DNA from 3 places in the Kosakonia sp. N21 genome. Region 3 is predicted to be linked to each of the others. Evidence: predicted binding sites of a transcription regulator. Region 3 holds the regulator's gene; each other region holds the start of a gene.
The links. The regulator CRP, encoded in region 3, controls carbon source genes, mostly activating them, when cyclic AMP is high. The targets are predictions, from matches to a motif close to ATGTGANNNNNNTCACAT.

Region 1 (4,722 bases), on a different contig from region 3:
GCTAAAGCGCGGCCTTAAGAACCGCCATATTCAGCTTATCGCGCTGGGTGGTGCTATCGGGACTGGCCTGTTTCTGGGTAGCGCGTCAGTCATTCAGTCCGCGGGTCCGGGTATTATTCTGGGCTACGCCATTGCCGGTTTTATTGCATTTCTGATCATGCGTCAGCTCGGTGAAATGGTCGTGGAAGAGCCGGTTGCCGGTTCGTTCAGCCATTTTGCCTACAAATATTGGGGAAGCTTTGCCGGTTTTGCTTCCGGCTGGAACTACTGGGTGCTCTATGTGCTGGTGGCCATGGCGGAACTGACCGCCGTGGGTAAGTACATCCAGTTCTGGTGGCCAGAGATCCCAACGTGGGCTTCTGCTGCCGCCTTCTTCGTCATCATCAACGCCATTAACCTGACCAACGTAAAAGTGTTTGGGGAAATGGAGTTCTGGTTCGCCATCATTAAAGTCTTCGCCGTGGTCGCCATGATCGTTTTCGGCGGCTGGCTGCTGTTTAGCGGCAGCGCTGGCCCGCAGGCCACCGTGCGTAACCTGTGGGAACAGGGCGGATTCCTGCCGCACGGTTTTTCCGGGCTGGTGATGATGATGGCGATCATTATGTTCTCTTTTGGCGGTCTGGAGCTGGTGGGGATTACCGCCGCGGAAGCCGACAACCCGGAACAGAGCATTCCGAAGGCCACCAACCAGGTTATCTACCGCATCCTGATCTTCTATGTGGGCTCGCTGGCGGTACTGCTCTCTCTGTTGCCGTGGACGCGCGTAACGGCGGATACCAGTCCGTTTGTGCTGATCTTCCACGAACTGGGCGACACGTTTGTAGCCAATGCGTTGAACATTGTGGTGCTGACCGCCGCACTGTCTGTCTATAACAGCTGCGTTTACTGCAACAGCCGTATGCTGTTCGGTCTGGCGCAACAGGGTAACGCGCCAAAAGCGCTGCTCTCAGTCGACAAACGCGGCGTGCCGGTGAACACCATTCTGGTCTCTGCGATCGTGACGGCACTGTGCGTGCTGATCAACTACCTGGCGCCTGAGTCCGCATTCGGTCTGTTGATGGCGCTGGTAGTGTCTGCACTGGTGATCAACTGGGCGATGATCAGCCTCGCGCACATGCGTTTCCGCCGCGCGAAACAGCTGCAAGGCGTGATGCCGCGCTTCCCGGCGCTGTTCTACCCGTTAGGCAACTGGATCTGCCTGCTGTTTATGGCTGCGGTGCTGGTGATCATGCTGATGACCCCGGGTATGGCTATCTCGGTATGGCTGATCCCGGTATGGATTGTGGTCCTTGCCGTCGGTTACATGCTCAAACAGAAAAACGCCAAAGCCGTAAAAGCTCATTAATCCTTATCCGTTTACCCCTTTCCCGCCCGGGAGAGGGGTATTATCACTGTGTTACCTTCCTCACACTTTCTTTTACATAGCCATTTTGTCCATCACTGCGGCCTGATCCTGCTACGCAAAGTCAAATTTGCAGGCAAATAATTCTTCCACATCGCAATGGGAGAACCGGCAATGGACAACAATAAACTGTCTGTTAAAGAGAAGATTGGCTATGGCATGGGCGATGCCGGATGTAACATCATTTTTGGCGCCATCATGTTGTTTGTTAACTACTTCTATACCGATATCTTCGGCCTCGCCCCTGCGCTGGTCGGGGTATTACTGCTGTCGATTCGTGTAATTGATGCGGTGACTGACCCGTTAATGGGTGCCCTCGCCGACCGTACGCAAAGTAAATATGGGCGTTTTCGCCCGTGGCTGCTGTGGATAGCTCTGCCGTATGCCGTTTTCAGCGTATTAATGTTCACCACCCCTGACTGGACCTATCACAGTAAGGTGATCTACGCGTTTATTACCTACTTCCTGCTGTCGCTGACCTATACCGCTATCAACATTCCCTACTGCTCCCTGGGCGGTGTGATCACCAACGATCCGAAAGAGCGCGTTGCCTGCCAGTCGTACCGTTTTGTGATGGTCGGCATCGCCACCCTGCTGCTCTCTTTGACGCTGCTGCCAATGGCCGAATGGTTCGGCGGCGCAGACAAAGCCAAAGGCTACCAGATGGCGATGACCGTGCTGGCATTCATTGGTATGTGCATGTTTCTGTTCTGCTTTGCCACCGTGCGTGAACGTATTCACCCGGCAGTTCCCACCAATGACGACCTGAAGAAAGACTTCAAAGATGTGTGGAAAAATGACCAGTGGGTGCGCATTTTGCTGTTGACGCTGTGCAACGTCTGCCCCGGTTTTATCCGTATGGCGGCAACCATGTACTACGTCACCTGGGTGATGGGAGAAAGCACCCATTTCGCGACCTTATTTATCAGCCTTGGCGTGGTGGGCATGATGTTCGGCAGTATGCTGGCGAAAGTGCTGACTGACCGCTGGTGCAAACTGAAAGTCTTCTTCTGGACCAATATCGCACTGGCTATTTTCTCCTGCGCGTTCTACTTCTTTGACCCGCACGCCACGACGCTAATTGTGGTGCTCTACTTCCTGCTGAATATCCTGCACCAGATCCCCTCGCCGCTGCACTGGTCGCTAATGGCCGATGTGGACGATTACGGCGAGTGGAAAACCGGTAAACGCATTACCGGCATCAGCTTCTCCGGTAACCTGTTCTTCCTGAAAGTCGGGCTGGCGATAGCAGGTGCAATGGTAGGCTTCCTGCTCTCGTGGTATGGCTACGACGCGGGCGCCAAACAGCAAAGCGACACGGCAATTAACGGCATTATGCTGCTGTTTACCGTGATCCCTGGCGTCGGTTACCTGATCACCGCGGGCGTCGTACGTTTACTGAAAGTCGACCGCGACATGATGAGACGGATTCAGGACGATCTGGAAAAACGCCGTATTAACTATCATGAACTGACCGAACGTCAGCATGTGCCGTCAGGCGACAACGTAAGGAAAGCATAATGAACAGCTGGCCGAACCCGTTTATTGAACAACGCGCCGACCCTTATATTCTGCGCCATGGCACGGTTTACTACTTTGTCGCCTCGGTGCCGGAGTATGACCGGCTGGAAATCCGCCGCGCCAGTACGCTGGAAGGACTACGCCAGGCCGCCGGTGTGGTGGTATGGCGTAAACCGCAAACCGGGCCAATGAGTGAGCTTATCTGGGCGCCGGAGCTGCATCATATTGACAGGAAATGGTATCTCTATTTTGCCGCCACCTGGACGAAAGCGCTGGATGCGCTGAACATGTTCCGCCATCGCATGTTCGTCCTGGAGTGTACCGACGCCGATCCACTAACCGGTCAGTGGGTAGAAAAAGGCCAGGTGAAAACACCGTTTGATACCTTCGCGCTGGACGCCACAACCTTTGTCCACCAGGGAAAACGCTGGTATCTGTGGGCGCAAAAAGCACCGGATATTGCGGGTAACTCCAACCTTTATCTGGCGGAAATGGAAAACCCGTGGACACTCAAAGGCGAACCGGTGCTGTTAAGTAAGCCGGAGTTCGACTGGGAGTGCAGGGGTTTTCTGGTGAACGAAGGCCCGGCGGTGCTGTTCCACGGCGACAAGCTGTTTATCAGCTACTCCGCCAGCGCCACCGATGAAAATTATTGTATGGGGTTGTTATGGATTGATATCGCTGCCAATCCGCAGGATCCGGCCAACTGGCATAAAGCGCCACAGCCGGTATTCAAAACCAGCTATGAAAACCATCAGTATGGCCCCGGGCACAACAGCTTTACGCAAACACCGGAAGGGGAAGACGTGCTGGTGTACCACGCACGCAATTACACCGAAATAGAAGGCGACCCGCTCTACGATCCAAACCGCCATACCCGCCTGAAACGCGTCCGTTGGCAAGAAAACGGGATGCCTGACTTCGGCATCCCGCCTGCGGATCACCAGTAACAATGCGGCACGCGGATTAAATCAGCGTGCCGTAAATAGTCAGCAGCGCCACCACAACCACCAGCACCAGCGAGGTTTTCTTCGCCATCGACACGGCCGCTTTTGGCGTTTCGACTTTATCCAGATGCGGCTCGCGCGCCAGGGAGAACTGGGCAAGGCGGGTCAGCACCTGGTACTGCGATGTGTGGCGATCGCCAAGGGAGGCAAACCAGGCGGGCAAGGCTTTCTCGCCATGCCCCACCAGCGCGTACACCACCCCCGCCAGGCGCACCGGCACCCAGTCGAGCACATGCAGAATCGCATCAATCCCGGATTGTTGGCGCTCAGTTGGCGTCTGATAGCGCGCCAGCCATGATTGCCAGGCGCGTAAAAAGGCATACCCCGCCAGCAGCACCGGCCCACAGGAATCCCCAACAATCAGCCAGAACAGCGGCGCAAGATAAAAACGGAAGTTGATCCACACCAGCGCATTTTGCAGCTCACGTAAAAAATCACGCTCATCGCACCCCGGCGGCACACCGTGGATCAGCGTCAACTCATTGGCCATCGCGTTATGGGCATGGCTGTCGTTACGCGCCGCGGCTTTAAGATAGGCGTGATAGTGCAAACGGACTTTCCCCGCGCCAATGCACAACAGGCTAATAAGGATCCACACCACCAGCAGCGGAACATTGAAAAACAATCCCGACAGCGCACGCAGGATCAAAAAGGTGACCAGCATCACCAGCACCGCCATCAGCAGCGTTCTTAACATCGAGTAGTGTTTTACCCGCCGGAACAGCACTTCCAGACGGTGATCCAGCTGCCAGTGTTCTCCCAGTTTAAACAGCCGTTCTGCTGCCAGTACCA
Region 2 (4,722 bases), on a different contig from region 3:
CTCTTCCAGCAGCGCGAGGCGCGCGGTGTAGTCGCCATCGGCTTCCAGTTGGCGCAGTTGATCAACCGGCTCCAGCAGCGCGCGCAGCAGCGCTTTTTTCATATTGCGGGTGCCTATCACCCAGGCGGCAATACGGTTAATAGAGGCGTCGAAGAAGTCGAGACCGATGTGCACGCGGTCAAACAGTTTGTGGCGAATGATTTCACTGGCGATGGCCTGGGTTTCGTCATCCAGCAGGACCACGTGGTCGCTGTCCCAGCGTACCGGACGGCTGACGTGCAGCAGCAGGCGCGGCACATACAGCATGGCGGCGGAGATTTTGTCGGAGATCACTTCGGTCGGGTGGAAGTGGCCGGCATCCAGGCACAGGGCGGTCTGGCGGCTGGTGGCATAGCCCATATAGAACTCGTTGGAGCCAACGGTGTAGCTTTCTGCGCCAATCCCGAACAGTTTGCTCTCCACGGCATCGATATGGTGTGCCGGGTTCAGTTTTTCGCTGATCGCCTCGTCGAGCGCATTCAGCAGGCGTTGACGCGGCGCCAGGCGGTCGACGGTGACATCTTTCATGCCGTCCGGGATCCAGATATTCATCACCGACGGCGTCCCCAGTTGTTCACCGAACCAGGCAGAAACGCGGCGGCTGGCTTTTACATGGTCAATCCAGAACTGACGGATCTCGTCGTTCGCGTGCGAGAGGGTAAAGCCATCGGCGCTCAGCGGGTGCGAAAAACAGGACGGGTTAAAATCCAGCCCCAGTTTGTTGGCTTTTGCCCATGCCACCCAGTTTTTAAAGTGTTCCGGTTTGATTTCGTTACGCGCGACAGGCGCATCAGCCTCATGATAAATCGCGTGCAGGTTAAGGCGTTTTGGGCCGGGGATCAGACTCAGCGCCTGCTCCAGATCGGCACGAAGTTCCGTGGCATTGCGCGCTTTACCCGGGTAGTTCCCGGTGGCCTGGATACCGCCAGTCAGGCTGCCTTCCGGGTTTTCAAAACCGGCAACGTCGTCGCCCTGCCAGCAGTGCATGGATACCGGCAGGCGATCGAGCTGACGCAGCGCCTCCTCGACATCAATGCCTACCGCGTCGAAACGCTGTTTAGCAATTTCCCAGGCTTGTTCAAGTTGAGTGGTCATGCGCATAGCTCCTTTGTCTGTCGTTTTTGCTGAAAGCGCGCGACGTAGCGGGCGATTTCATTGTCAGGATTAGGGGTAAATGTGATCAGGGAGTGGTTAGCCACCACCACCTGGCGAAAATCATCAACGTTGCTGAGTTCATCCAGCGTCATCAGTTGCACGCCAATATTGCCGAGCGTGGAGGCTTCTACCGGGCCAGCCACCACGGGCAAACCACAGGCATCTGCACAGAGCTGGTTCAGCAACTGGTTCTGGCAACCGCCGCCCACCACATGCAGACGGGTAAAGGGTTTGCCGCGCAGGCTTGCCAGCTCGCCCAGCACATCGGCATACAGCAGCGCAAGGCTGTCGAAGATACAGCGCGCCAGCTCAGCCGCGTTTTGCGGTGCCTGCTGGCCTGCTTCCCGGCAAGCAGCCTGGATTTCGGCGCTCATGTTGTCCGGGTTGATAAAGCGATCATCGTTGGGGTTGATGATGAACTGGCAGGCGGGGAGCTGTTCCGTTTGGGCAATCAGCGCGGGCAGGTCGGCGATCGCCTGTTCCTTCAGTACGCGTTGCAGCAGCCACAGCCCCATAATGTTTTTCAGCACACGGTAGCGGCCTTCTGCACCGCCTTCGTTGGTAATATTGGCCGCCAGCGCGTGATTGCTGGTGTAGGGGGTTTTGCTTTCAAAACCCATCAGCGACCAGGTGCCGGACGACAAATACGCGGCATCTTTATCCGCCAGCGGTGCAGCAATGACGGCGCTGGCGGTGTCATGGCTGGCGACGGCAACCACCGGGATGGCGTTGTTCTGCGGGCAGATCCACTGACCTATCACATTGCCCGGATGGGTGGGCGTGCCGAACCAGTGAGCCGGAACGCCAGCCCAGTCCAGCAGCGTGCTATCCCAGTTATCGGTGTTGATATTGACCAGTTGCGTGGTGGTGGCGTTGGTGTACTCCCAGTTCAGATTGCCGGTCAGCCGGTAACTGAAATAATCCGGGATCAGCAGCGCATGGGCGGCTTGCTCCAGCAGTTCTGGCTGCTGCTCCGCCAGTGCACGCAGTTGATACAGGGTGTTAAAGGGTAAAAACTGAATGCCGCTGCGCAGATAAATGTCGGTTTTGCCCGGTGCCTGCATCGCACGTTGCATCACGCCGTCGGTACGGTCGTCGCGGTAAGCGATGGGTAAGCCCACGCGCTCGCCTTTGCTGTTGATCAGCACATAATCCACGCCCCAGGTATCGATGCCGATGCTGTCAGGTTGAATGCCTGCTTCACACACTTTGTGCAGCCCCTGGCGGATCTCCGCTTCCAGGCTGTCGATATCCCAGCAATCGAAACCCTCTGTTTTTTGCAGACAGTTAACGAAACGGTGGATTTCGCGAAGAGTGAGTGTGCGTTGTTGGCGATCGTAACGCGCCAGCATTACACGTCCGCTGGAGGCGCCTAAATCAACTGCAACACAATGGCGAAAAGTCATGATCGGGTCCTTCTTAGAGTCATTGCAGACAGTCTAAAAAAGGGCGATGCGTCGTACCTTCTTGTTACGGACAGCGGCGATTTCGCGCTGGCAAGAAAGCAAAGGTGAACGTGAGAGAGTTCACAGTTTCCAGTTCTGGTGGGGTTTTGGGCCATTGTGACCCTTGCCACATTTCCCGATCTTTCCGGCCGTTTCTTGAAAAAACGGCAGGCTATGCGCGAAATGCTGTCGAAAATTTAAGGTGAGGTTGCGAACCCTTAATTACTATTTTGAGAACTTTTCTCATTGTTGGGTTGGGGGCGAGTATGACCGTACTTCATAGCGTGGATTTTTTCCCGTCAGGTAAATCACCTGTCGCCATTGAACCGCGATTACCCCAGGCGGCATTTCCTGAGCATCACCATGATTTTCATGAAATTGTGATTGTTGAGCATGGCACAGGGATCCACGTTTTTAACGGTCAGCCCTACACCATCAGCGGTGGGACGGTCTGTTTTGTCCGCGACCATGACCGGCACTTGTATGAACATACTGACAACCTTTGTCTGACCAATGTTCTGTACCGTTCGCCGGATGCATTCCAGTTTTTATCCGGGTTAAATCTGCTGTTGCCGCAGGAGCAGGACGGGCACTATCCCTCGCACTGGCGGGTGAATCAGCACACTCTGACCCAGGTGCGCGCCATCATCAGCCAGATGGAAGAGATGGATATGGAGATGGATACGCACGGTATCGCTAACCGCGAGATCCTGTTTATGCAACTGCTGGTGTTACTGCGTAAAAGCAGCCTGCAAGAGGGCGTCGCGAACAATGATGCCCGGCTTAATCAGTTGATGCTGTGGCTGGAAGATCACTTTGCGGAGGATATTTGCTGGGAGTCGCTGGCAGAGCAATTTACGCTCTCTCTGCGCACGCTACACCGCCAGCTTAAGCAGTCGACCGGCCTGACCCCGCAGCGTTATCTCAACCGTTTACGGCTTATCAAAGCGCGGCATATGCTGCGCCATAGCGACGACAGCGTGACGGATATCGCCTTCCGCTGCGGCTTTGGCGACAGCAACCATTTTTCGACACTGTTTCGTCGCGAGTTCGACTGGTCACCGCGGGATATCCGCCAGGGGCGCGATACGCTGCTTCAGTAACGAGAAGGCTATCACCGATTTTTTGCCGTAGTTCCGCTAATAATCACAGGTTGTTCACGGCAGAGGTGACGTTGTGGCAGGTCAGTTAATTCTTCGTAAAGCGGACTTCTTCCCCCGCACCGGACAGGCGGTGGCGGTAGCGGATCGCTATCCGCAAAATGTCTTTGCCGAACATACCCATGAGTTTTATGAACTGGTGATGGTATGGCGCGGCAACGGCCTGCATGTGCTTAACGATCGCCCTTATCGCATTACCCGTGGTGACCTGTTCTATATCCGCGCGGAAGATTGCCACTCCTACGCGTCGGTCAACGACCTGGTGCTACAAAACATTATTTACTGCCCGGACCGGCTGACGTTGAACCTCGACTGGGCAGCGCATATTCCCGGGCTTAATGGCTCGCCGTGGACGCCACACTGGCGCATCGGTAGCACCGGTATGGCGCAGGCGCGACAGGTCATTACGCAACTTGAGCACGAGAGCGCCAGGCCCGATCCCCTCGACAATCTCATGGCGGAAACGCTGTTTGCACAGCTGGTGTTGACGCTAAAACGCCACCGTTTCGCCACCGATAATCTTGCCGCCACCCACAGCGAAGCGCTGCTGGATAAGCTGATTACCGCGCTGTCCGGCAGCCTGAATCGCAGCTTTGTGCTGGAGCAGTTCTGTGAGCAGGAGCAGTGCAGCGAGCGGGCGCTGCGCCAGCAATTCCGCAGTCAGACCGGGATGACCATCAATCACTATTTGCGCCAGTTACGCATTTGCCATGCGCAGTATCTGTTGCAGCATTCCGAGCAGATGATCAGTGAGATTGCGATGCAGTGCGGGTTTGAAGACAGTAACTACTTTTCGGTGGTGTTTAGCCGGGAAGTGGGGATGACGCCAGGTCAATGGCGTCATCGTAGTCGGGTTGCCGCCTGATCAGTTAGCCATGCCGAGGCCAACGATATTGGCCGCGACAATGATCACCACGCAGCCC
Region 3 (4,722 bases):
TGAAACCGAAGATGGCACCTGGTTTTTGCACTGGCTGCGCCAGACGTTCGGCGCAGCGCCGACGGCGGCAGTCGGTTACTCTCTGGGCGGCAACATGCTCGGCTGCCTGCTGGCGAAAGCCGATGACAACCTGCCGGTCGATGCGGCGGTGATTGTGTCAGCGCCGCTGGTGCTGGAAGCGTGCAGCTACCACATGGATAAAGGGTTCTCCCGCGTTTATCAGCGCTACCTGCTGAACTTGCTGAAAGCCAACGCTGCGCGGAAATTACGCGCTTACCCAGGCTCGCTACCGTTAACGCTGTCGGCACTGCGCAAAGTGCGTCGCATCCGCGAGTTTGACGATCTGATCACCGCGAAAATCCACGGCTTTGCCGACGCGCTGGACTACTATCGCCGCTGTAGCGCAATGCCGGTATTGCCGGATATTCGCAAACCGACGCTGATCATTCACGCCAAAGACGATCCGTTTATGGATCATAACGTGATCCCGGATGCCGGGCATTTGCCAGCGAACATTGAGTATCAATTGACCGAACACGGGGGTCATGTCGGTTTTGTCGGCGGAACGTTACGCCACCCGGAAATGTGGCTTGAAACGCGCATTCCGGACTGGCTGTCCGCATATCTGGAGTCCAAATGATCATTCCCTGGCAAGATATCGCAACCGAAACGCTGGATAATCTCATTGAGAGCTTTGTCTTGCGTGAAGGCACCGATTATGGTGAACATGAACGTTCGCTTGAACAAAAGGTCGCCGACGTTAAACGGCAACTGCAACGCGGTGAAGCCGTGCTGGTGTGGTCTGAACTGCACGAGACGGTAAATATTATGCCGCGCGGGCAGTTCCGGGACTAACAGGGTGCAAGGCGGCTGGCTATACTGAAAACAATCGTTGATTCAGGGAGTTGCTATGTCCGCCAAACACCCGGTTATTGCCGTCACCGGTTCCAGCGGTGCGGGAACCACCACCACCAGCCTCGCCTTCCGTAAAATCTTCGCCCAGCTTGGTATGCAGGCCGCCGAGGTGGAAGGCGACAGTTTTCATCGCTATACCCGTCCGGAAATGGATATGGCGATCCGTAAAGCCCGCGATCTTGGGCGGCATATCAGCTACTTTGGCCCGGAAGCGAATGATTTTGGGCTGCTGGAGCAAACCTTTCGCGAATATGGTCAGACCGGCAAAGGTCAGGCGCGAAAATATCTCCATACCTACGATGAAGCCGTGCCGTGGAATCAGGTGCCGGGTACGTTTACCCCCTGGCAACCGTTGCCTGAACCCACAGATGTACTGTTTTACGAAGGGCTGCACGGCGGTGTTGTGACGCCGCAGCATGATGTGTCGCGCTATGTGGATTTGCTGGTCGGTGTGGTGCCGATTGTTAACCTGGAGTGGATCCAAAAGCTGGTGCGCGATACCAGCGAACGCGGGCATTCCCGTGAAGCGGTAATGGATTCCGTCGTGCGCTCAATGGAAGACTATATCAACTTCATCACCCCGCAATTTTCCCGCACCCATATTAACTTCCAGCGCGTCCCGACCGTCGATACCTCAAACCCGTTTGCGGCAAAAGGCATTCCCTCGCTGGATGAGAGTTTTGTGGTGATCCATTTCCGTAATCTGGAAGGGATTGATTACCCGTGGCTACTGGCCATGTTGCAGGGTTCGTTTATTTCCCATATGGACACGCTGGTAGTGCCGGGCGGTAAGATGGGGCTGGCGATGGAGCTGATTATGACGCCGCTGGTGCAACGGCTGATGGAAGGGAAAAAGATCAAATAGCGGTCGGCGTATAATGCCCGGTACGCCTGACGCTACCGGGCATCGTCCATCAGGCTTCGATGACTTCGTAGGAATGGGTGATGTTCACCGCTTTTTCCAGCATCAATGCCACAGAGCAGTACTTCTCCGCCGACAGATCCACAGCACGAGACACCGCCGCGTCTTTCAGATCGCTACCGGTGACGATAAAGTGCAGGTTGATATGCGTAAACAGACGCGGCGCTTCTTCACGACGTTCCGACGTCAGTTTCACTTCGCAGTTCGTCACGTTATGACGCCCTTTTTGCAGGATTGAAACCACGTCGATCGCGCTGCATCCGCCTGCAGCCATCAGCACCATTTCCATCGGGCTTGGCGCTTTGTCGCCTGAGTTGCCGTCCATCAGGATTTGGTGGCCCGATGCGGACTCACCGAGGAACGTTAACCCTTCCACCCATTTCACACGAGCCTGCATTTTAATTTACTCCGGAGTTGCAATTTTCTTTACAGATTACGCGTACATAACAAAAGTCGCAACGGAAGGCGACCTGCGTCATGCTGAAGCGAGACACCAGGAGACATGCGGTAAAAGCTATGCTAAAACAATCTGGATGCTACAGAGATACATTGACATTACGCATGTACGCAAAGGACATCATACATTAGAGACCGCAGATGACGCTGACGGTCCACTTCCAGGGATTTTGGAAGCGAAGACACGAAGTCGAATGATAGCGTGTATAGATTGCAACCCCAGAAGCAGGGTGCACATCCTGTGTCTGGAGACAGCTTATAACAGAGGATAATCGCGCATGGTGCTTGGCAAACCGCAAACAGACCCGACTCTCGAATGGTTCTTGTCTCATTGCCACATTCATAAGTACCCGTCGAAGAGCACGCTGATTCACCAGGGTGAAAAAGCAGAAACGCTGTATTACATCGTTAAAGGCTCAGTGGCAGTGCTGATCAAGGATGAGGAAGGGAAAGAGATGATCCTCTCCTACCTGAATCAGGGAGATTTTATCGGTGAACTGGGGCTGTTCGAAGAAGGTCAGGAGCGCAGTGCATGGGTACGCGCTAAGACCGCATGTGAAGTGGCCGAAATCTCCTACAAAAAATTCCGTCAGTTGATCCAGGTTAACCCGGACATTCTGATGCGTCTCTCCTCGCAAATGGCGCGCCGCCTGCAGGTAACGTCGGAGAAAGTTGGTAACCTCGCATTCCTGGACGTAACAGGCCGTATCGCACAAACGCTGTTGAACCTGGCGAAACAGCCGGATGCCATGACCCACCCGGACGGCATGCAAATTAAAATTACCCGTCAGGAAATTGGTCAGATCGTCGGTTGTTCCCGTGAAACAGTGGGCCGTATTCTGAAAATGCTGGAAGATCAGAACCTGATCTCCGCCCACGGTAAAACCATCGTGGTTTACGGAACACGTTAATCCGCAAAACGGCGCGTTGGTCATCCGGCGCGCCGTTTTTGTTTCCCCATGTGGCGCAGGCTGATTTATCACCCCGAAATCAACTATGCACTGCGACAAACGCTGGTGTTATGTTTGCCCGTGGCCATCGGGTTAATCGTCGGCCATCTCCAACAAGGCCTGCTGTTTTCTCTGGTTCCTGCCTGTTGCAACATTGCCGGTCTTGATACCCCGCATAAGCGCTTCTTTAAACGTTTGATTATTGGCGGCTCGTTGTTCGCCGGATGCAGTCTTGCCGTGCAGCTTCTGCTGGCCGAAGCGCTGCCTCTGCCGCTGATTTTTACCGTCCTCACCTTACTGCTCGGCGTGACTGCCGAGATCAGTGCACTGCACGGGCGCTTGCTGCCTGCGTCGTTGATAGCCGCGATCTTCACGCTGAGCCTTGCGGGCAGTATGCCAGTGTGGGAGCCGCTGCTGATTTATGCGCTGGGTACGCTCTGGTACGGCGCGTTTAACTGGTTCTGGTTCTGGATGTGGCGGGAACAACCGCTGCGCGAATCGCTCAGCCTGCTCTACCGGCAACTGGCTGATTATTGCGAAGCCAAATACAGCCTGCTGACGCAGCATGCCGATCCGGAAAAAGCCTTGCCACCGCTGCTTGCGCGCCAACAAAAAGCGGTGGATATGATCAGTACCTGCTATCAGCAACTGCATATGCTGGCGGCCAATCAACACAATGACTACAAACGCCTGCTGCGCGTCTTCCAGGTTGCGCTGGATTTACAGGAACATATTTCTGTCAGCCTGCACCAGCCGGAAGAGGTGCAAAAACTGGTGGAACAGACCCATGCTGAACAGGTGATCCGCTGGAATGCGCAAACCGTCGCCGCCCGCCTGCGCGTCCTGGCGGATGACATCCTCTATCACCGCTATCCGACACGTTTCACAATGGACAAGCAAATTGGCGCGCTGGAAAAAATCGCCCGCCAGCACCCGGAAAACCCGGTCGGACAGTTTTGCGCCTGGCACTTTAGCCGTATCGCCCGCGTGCTGCGAACCCAGCGTCCACTCTATCTGCGCGATTTGATGGCCGAAAAACAGCGCCGTCTGCCGCTTATTCCGGCGCTCAGAAGCTATTTATCATTGAAATCCGCGGCGTTGCGTAATGCCGCGCGTATCAGCGTGATGCTCAGTATCGCCAGCCTGATGGGCAGTGCGCTGCATTTGCCGAAGCCGTACTGGATCATGATGACCATCATGTTTGTGACGCAAAACGGCTATGGCGCAACACGGGTGCGTATTGTGCACCGGGCGGCCGGCACGCTCGCCGGGCTGATGATTGCCGGGATTGCCCTGCACTTTCACGTACCGCTTGGTTTTACGCTGGCGGCAATGCTGCTGATCACCCTGATAAGCTATCTGATTATCCGTAAGAACTACGGCTGGGCGATGGTCGGCTTTACCATTACCGCCGTGTATACCCTGCAACTGCTGACGCTCAACGGCGAGGAGTTTATCGTCGCCAGACTGATCGATACC

Region 1: the regulator CRP is predicted to act here: its motif matches at 1,394-1,411, upstream of ACQ3G7_RS09850 (glycoside-pentoside-hexuronide (GPH):cation symporter).
Region 2: the regulator CRP is predicted to act here: its motif matches at 2,755-2,772, upstream of rhaS (HTH-type transcriptional activator RhaS).

What each region holds. Positions count from the first base shown of each region.
Region 1 covers NZ_JBOBHR010000003.1:567,068-571,789, reverse strand. The annotation lists gene aroP (aromatic amino acid transporter AroP) at 1-1,345, shown strand, start outside; gene ACQ3G7_RS09850 (glycoside-pentoside-hexuronide (GPH):cation symporter) at 1,517-2,923, shown strand; gene ACQ3G7_RS09845 (glycoside hydrolase family 43 protein) at 2,923-3,873, shown strand; gene ampE (beta-lactamase regulator AmpE) at 3,890-4,722, opposite strand, start outside.
Region 2 covers NZ_JBOBHR010000012.1:83,138-87,859, reverse strand. The annotation lists gene rhaA (L-rhamnose isomerase) at 1-1,134, opposite strand, end outside; gene rhaB (rhamnulokinase) at 1,131-2,600, opposite strand; gene rhaS (HTH-type transcriptional activator RhaS) at 2,906-3,742, shown strand; gene rhaR (HTH-type transcriptional activator RhaR) at 3,816-4,664, shown strand; gene rhaT (L-rhamnose/proton symporter RhaT) at 4,665-4,722, opposite strand, start outside.
Region 3 covers NZ_JBOBHR010000008.1:222,134-226,855, reverse strand. The annotation lists gene ACQ3G7_RS19375 (hydrolase) at 1-640, shown strand, start outside; gene ACQ3G7_RS19370 (YheU family protein) at 637-855, shown strand; gene ACQ3G7_RS19365 (phosphoribulokinase) at 911-1,780, shown strand; gene ACQ3G7_RS19360 (OsmC family protein) at 1,830-2,234, opposite strand; gene crp (cAMP-activated global transcriptional regulator CRP) at 2,572-3,204, shown strand; gene ACQ3G7_RS19350 (YccS/YhfK family putative transporter) at 3,253-4,722, shown strand, end outside.